Regions from separate parts of the Brassicibacter mesophilus genome, predicted to be linked through region 2. Evidence: riboswitches for the same ligand, from Rfam matches in the RefSeq annotation. Region 2 holds a riboswitch; the other holds the start of a gene.
What was found. Region 2 has a riboswitch for cyclic di-GMP ahead of HNR33_RS18260 (ABC transporter substrate-binding protein). Riboswitches for the same ligand answer to the same signal wherever they lie in the genome.
Positions count from the first base shown of each region.

Region 1 (3,431 bases), on a different contig from region 2:
TGCTTCATCAATTTTACCATTTTGATAGTATGCAATACTAAGTTTAGCCAGAGCAAGTGTTGAATTAGGATACTTGTTTAATATTTTTTCATATTCATTCATAGTAGTGATATATCTCCTCTCCTTCTCGGCCCTAACCCCTCTTTCATGAGCAACACCTGCTTTCACTGAAGATGGAAACTTTACAAGAGATAAAATAAGAATAATAATGATTATACCAAAAAAAGCTTTTATCCATAATGGTATTGGACGGTTTGATAACTTATCTCTGCACTCCTTACACAAGGGTACCTTATACTCCGGTTCTACTAATGAGCTATTGCAATTTGTACATACAATTACATCATCAGCAATATCCATCGTTTCAATATCCTCAGTCATAATTTCATCCTCCTTTCAAATAATTCGTGTCATAAAACAAAAAATCCTTACATACCGAAATGCATGAAAGGATTTTACACTTACACGTTATAATTCGGCAACCCGGCTACCATGGTCATCTGACTTTAGATCCGCAGCTTTGTGTCCTTATCTTTCGATAAGTTTACCTTTTTCGAAAATTTGTTAGTCTGTTAGTTTTGTTTTACCACCGACGTAGTATATCAAATCTCATCCGAGAAATTTGTAGAATGTTGTCGATTAAAACATTTTTCCATCAATATTATCATTTTTAGTACTTTAATACTATAAAAAATCCACTATCTTATAACCTGCTTTAGTAGGTTAAAGATAGCCGATTCTCTCATTATCTAAATCAAGTATTCAATGCTCTTAGTAAAGTGCGATAGAGTATTCCTCAGTAAATACCATGTCCTCAGTAATTTCGACGAACTGGTTGATCATTGCAAAATTAATAGAGCCTTCAGGTACTACCTTTGGACGATCACTCATAGCACGTGGCTGGAATTGTGAATCAATGAATATATCTTTAATCTTGGTAAAAGAAAATGATCCTAATGTACCGCATTTGACTCATTTTCTAGATATTCATTGCATTCTTTTGTTGAAAATCTCAGTTAGAATGTATTTGACATTTACTTAGATATGACAACCAAAGTGTCTCTTCAGCTCCAGTTAGTGATCATTTTATTATTCTGTGACGCTAACATCATCTAGCATATCTTTGTTCGAAAAATTTCTTTGGTTCATCTCTTTTCAATTTGATAAGTACTACATATTCGATTTGACTTTTCAATAATTTTGATATTTCTTTGTTTATGCAAATATCAAATGTTCCTCCTTTTTCTTCATCTTCTTTTAAATCATACTCATCAATTATATATATTCTTAGATACCACCTGTAACATTCATCAAATAACCCTAATTTAGCATATGTTTCTCCTGAGCGACTCTTATAAAATGTTTCATTATCTTTTGTAAGTTCTAGTATGAAATCTTTTGAAATGACTTCTTTTGTAGTTAAGTATCCATCATGTTCAAACCAATCCCTTACTTTGCATATTTTCTCATTCAATAAATTGTTTTTATCTAAAACCTTCATGATTAAGTTAATACTTATTCTTAGTTCATCTAAAGATACAACTGATTCTGTATATAATATTTCTTCATTAAAACATTTGAAAGAAGAAATATACATAGCATTCCTAAGCAAAAAACTCATCTTTTTTCTTTGCTTTACTATAGTTGTCCCTCCTTGTTTTTTAAAAATAAAAAACTCTCATGCCGAAAAAGAGCATGAAAGTTTTCATACTAAGTTGTCCGGCAGCCTGGCTGTCATAGTAATCTCTTGCCTTAGATCCAATAGCTTTGCGTTCCCACATTTCTATGAGTTTGCCTTTGTCAATTTTAATTATATCTAAGAAATTTCTAGAAATTATTAAACAACCTTTTACATCAATCCCATATTCTTTATTAATTTACAATTTCTTTTTTATTTCTTTATAATATTACACATTTTGCATTTTGGGGACTTTAGTACCAATAGTTTATATTCCACATAGTACACCTCTCCCAATTTCTAACTTTCTCTATATTCTTTTTATAAAATTAGCATTACTTTGCTTTATATTTTAGTTGTATATTATATGTAATATTTTTATGAATCCTATTATTTTATATAGCCTTTAAATTGAAAATCTATCAGTATCTTAAAAGCTTGTTAGAATCAGTTTTGGGAACAATAAAAACTGTAAGCATAATAATTATAATGCCTACAGTTAAATATCTATAAAATACCATTCTATTTTTAATTTTACATCTTTATTTTAGATACTATATTGACAAGCTTAGTTGCACTTTCTAAGTTACCATTTGTTGTATTTCTGATATTGACAAGCTTTTCTACTATATTTGTCGTTCTAACTGCTATATCTTCGACTCCACTTGCCCCTTCATTCATTGTTATAGACACTTCATTCACAGCTGTTGAAATGTCTTGTATTGCAGCTCTCAGCTGTTGAAACGTAGCACTGAAATCCATAATTAGGCTATTAAATGTATCTGCGTCTTTACTGTATTGTTCTCCTACTCCAACAAGGGTTTTGTAATCTTTATTTACTTCTGTTTCTACAAACTCAAGTATTTCCCTTGAGCTTTTTACTAGATTATCTACTGATGGATTTACTATTTCCACTACTTCCTGTATATCTGTTATTGCTTGTGATGATTGTTCTGCTAATTTTCTTATCTCATCTGCTACTACTGCAAACCCTCTTCCAGCTTCTCCTGCTCTAGCTGCCTCTATAGCAGCATTTAATGCTAAAAGGTTGGTTTGACTTGTTATCTGAAGTATTGTATCTGCTAGTATATTTATTTTTTTAACTGCATCTATCTGTTCTATTGCAATATCTAGGTCTTTCTTTACATTTTCATATATCTTTTCAGATTTCTCAACTGACTCTACTGCAGTATTTTTCAGCTCTCCTGCTCTTTTGTATACATCTTGTGCTTCTAAAGCTCCTGCCTCTGCTTTCTGTGATATTGATTCAATAGCCTTTTCTATTTCTTGTACCGACGCATTTATTTCTTCTGATGATGCTGCGGTTTCTTCCATTCCTGCAGATAGTTCTTCTGTGGTAGCAGATGTTTCTGTTGCATCATCATTTAATTCTGTGGATGCTAATTCAACTATGTGTGCGTTCTCTTTTAAGATATCAGATGATTCATTTAGTTCTTTTGTAAGGTCTCTTAAGGAATTCCTTAGAACAAGCATAGATTTTGCCATAGTTCCAGTTTCATCCTTATTTTTTAACAGCTTTTCTGCCTCTGAATCATATGTCAAATCAAAATTTGCTGTTTTATTTATTAGCTCTGTCACTTTTATGACTGGCTTTGAAATCGATTTGCCTATAAATAAACTTATTAGTATGAATAGAATTATTCCAAAAACTTCAATTACAAAAATCGAATTTCTTAAGTTATTGACAGGAGCAAAAACTTCGTCTAATGGTGGTGCTATTGCTAGTATCCAA
Region 1 covers NZ_JBNPXI010000015.1:87,391-90,821, reverse strand. Annotated here, with positions in the region: gene HNR33_RS15175 (tetratricopeptide repeat protein) at 1-381, opposite strand, end outside; cyclic di-GMP riboswitch class I at 475-559, opposite strand; gene HNR33_RS15170 (oleate hydratase) at 772-918, opposite strand; gene HNR33_RS15165 (hypothetical protein) at 1,109-1,621, opposite strand; cyclic di-GMP riboswitch class I at 1,719-1,806, opposite strand; gene HNR33_RS15160 (methyl-accepting chemotaxis protein) at 2,213-3,431, opposite strand, start outside.
Region 1: another riboswitch for cyclic di-GMP. It lies ahead of HNR33_RS15165 (hypothetical protein); the one in region 2 lies ahead of HNR33_RS18260 (ABC transporter substrate-binding protein).

Region 2 (3,431 bases):
ATATGGTGATTGCTCAACTATATCCTTTCGTAGTGGTAAATAAACTGGTAAAGAAATTAACTTTACGAAGTATGGAGTTGGCTGAGTTAGTTTGACTTGTAATGTTTTGTCATTAATAGCCTTAATTTTAACATCTTCTATTCTTCCTGTACCTTCATTATAATTCTGTGCACCTTCAATACAATATAATTTAAATGCATCGAATACAAACTCATCTGGATTTAGTGCCTTTTTCCACGCATATTCAAAATGTGAAGCCTTTACTGGCTCCCCATCAGACCATTTAGCATCTTTTAAATAAAAAGTATAAGTTTTTCCATCATCAGACACGGTATAATTTTTTGCCATTGCGAGTTGCATTTCTCCATTTTTTTCAGTCATTAAGCCTTCAAACATGTTGCTTATTATATGATATTCATCCGAATTTATGGTAAGCTGATGATCTAGTGAATATATTTCATTTCCTAAGTTAATCTTTAAAATATTCTCTTTTGACTTACTATCATTCTTAGGATATGTCCATTTTTTATTCTTTATTTTGCCGTTATAGTATTGATATGTAAATGTACTTTCTCCTGCGAACAAATTAAATTCATAGTCTTTAATCTCATATTTTTTTGCAATTTCTTGTATGTTATTTATATATAATTCTTCAACTTGATTTCTAAAGTTCTCACTTAGAATAAAAATACTGAAGTCCATTTTAGTTTCATTATTTGAAATTAAGTTTATTATGTGTTTATTGTTATGATGGTAGTTAAATGTATCAAATACAATAGAAGAATCACCATATTCAAACAGACCATTCTGTCCCCAGATTTCCATGTTCATTTTTGTATTTTTATCTTCTAACAATTCAAATATATGTTTACTTGATACTGCAAAGTTTAAATTTTGTCCATCTACTGTAACTAACGTAGTTATTCCAATTAAATCTCCATTCATGTCCATGAGTGCACCTCCTGAACTTCCTGGAGAGATTGGTGTTGTTGTCTGGATTACTTCTACTCCATCAAAGTCTCTAATAGCAGAAATAATACCGTCAGAAATTGTATTTTCAAAACCTAAAGGGTTTCCTATTGCTACTACCTTTTGCCCCTTTTTTAAATTCTCAGTAGCTCCAATATTTAATGGTTTTGTTGGTACATTTATTTTAATCAGTCCTAAATCAGCTTCTTGAGATAACCCTAATACATTTATTGTGCCATATTCATAACCTTCTTCCATACCTTCCATAACTACACCGAAGTAAACTCCACCCTCAAGCACATGATAGTTTGTTATAATAAGACCATTTTCACTAATAACTACTCCTGATCCAAATTTTTCAACCTCTCCCTTTTCATTATAGGCTTTAATTAAAACTATGGATTCAGACAGCTCAGCTAACTGCTCATATGTTTTATTGTCATTATGCTGTAAATTGCTGTCATCAGCTTGTACAGGGAATGATGAAAAAATTAAAAGAGTAATTAAACTTAAAATTAAAATTTTGTTCCTTTTCAAAGTAACTACCTCCCTATTTTAAAATATAGTTGTTTCTTAAATACATATTCTCTTGCTACAAAAAATGTCTTCTCATACCGAAAAGGGCATAAAAAGACATATCTTTTGCTTTTCGGCAACCGGCTACCATAACAAGCTTTCCTTGCCTTAGGTCCTTGGCTTTGCGTCCCTATCTTTCAATAAGTTTGCCTTTATCAAATTTTGATATTTCAACATATTTAAAATAGCACTAATATCCTTACATTATATCATAGTATTTTGTCGTTTTTTGTTTTAGATTTACTTATCTCAATTTTTAAACAATTTAGCTAATACAATTTTATTATTTATTTTAACATATTTATAATATTTTTTTGCACTTTGATAAACACAAAATTAGTTTAGCAATATTATATAATATATCATCTAAACGCAAGGGGGTATAAAGTTCAATGAATCAAATAAACATTACAAACCTTTTGGATAAAACAAGGATAGATAATGGCACTGAAAATATGAAAGACCTTTTTGATTCAACTGCTAAAAAAAATATTAAAAAAGCCGTAGAATTAATTAATGAACAAAATGTAAGTTTTACTTCATTGTTTTTGCTACAAGATAAAATTAATGAATTTAACATCACTAAAGAACTAAGCTATAAAAACAGAGTAGCACTGGGATTTATTGATGGAATAAGAGATGAGAAAAAGGATATTTCTTTTGCAACTACCCTGTCATCTGAACATACTCATTCAACTCAAACTACTTTAAAATGGATACTCGAAAGTGGTTATACTGATGATGGGCTTAATAATGATTTCGACGAAGTATTAGATAAAGCTGCTATACTCCTAATAAAATCATTTAATGATAATTCAGAGCTACCAATTATAGTAGATTTAGTTTTTGACCGATACAAAAGAGGTTTCTATATTCACGATCTTGTATGGGCACTTTTTGAATCACGCGAACTTAAGAGTCTTTATTTATTAGCAGAGCATTTAAAATCCACAGATAAAAAAGAAGTGAGGCTGGCAAATAAGCTTTTAAGCTTTATCCCCGGTATAAGTATAAATAGCCCAAAAAGCAACGAGGAAAAATACACATATTTTATAAAATGGTTTGAAGAAAACAGTCCATTTTTATATTATACAGGTGAGAGTTTTCAGCTAACAAGTGAGCCTATCCCTTATGAAGTAAATTTAGAAGCTAAGTATTTATGTAAAAAAATATTAATTGATACTGGAGAATTTGTTGATCCATTAACTAATAAGGAAAACAATGTATTAAATTCGTTTAAAAAACTAAATAATGATGCTAAAACCCTTCTTTCAAGCTTTTCTTATATGACATATCGTAAAGACAATACATGGTGGAAAGAATGGATCAGATACCCTATAGCTAGTCAAATCAATATAGCAAAAGCTAAAGGAGGGTCATTATGATTAGGATAAACGGTAGAATAATCCCTCCAAATAATATTATCGAAAACTATCCTGCAAATATTATTGAACGAAAAATCATAAATATTTTATCTGAAAGTTCAAAGGTGTATCGATATTCTTCATTAGATGAGCTACGTTTTGAGCTTAAGATTCGTTCAAATATTGTTAATGCATCTATAAGATTGAATAGAAGTGGATTAGCATTTAAAGTCTTTCGTAAAGCTTATTGTAATACTAACTTTTGGGAACTTACTAGAGAAGGAGGATTTTTACTAAAAAGAAATGCAGTTCCTAGTAAAGCAATAAATGATATCTTTATGAATGGTAGAAAATATGGCACTGAATGTGCTACAGCTATGGTTATTGTGTTTTATAAAGCAGTTCTTGATATATTCCCTGAGGAACTTTTTAATAAGTTATTTTCAAGTATACATTTAATGAACTGGAGCTATCTAGATAAGAATCTTGATATTGGATATTATGTGAATGAAGAAGATTATT
Region 2 covers NZ_JBNPXI010000022.1:32,971-36,401, reverse strand. Annotated here, with positions in the region: gene HNR33_RS18260 (ABC transporter substrate-binding protein) at 1-1,506, opposite strand, end outside; cyclic di-GMP riboswitch class I at 1,618-1,706, opposite strand; gene HNR33_RS18255 (hypothetical protein) at 1,938-2,930, shown strand; gene HNR33_RS18250 (protein-glutamine gamma-glutamyltransferase) at 2,927-3,431, shown strand, end outside.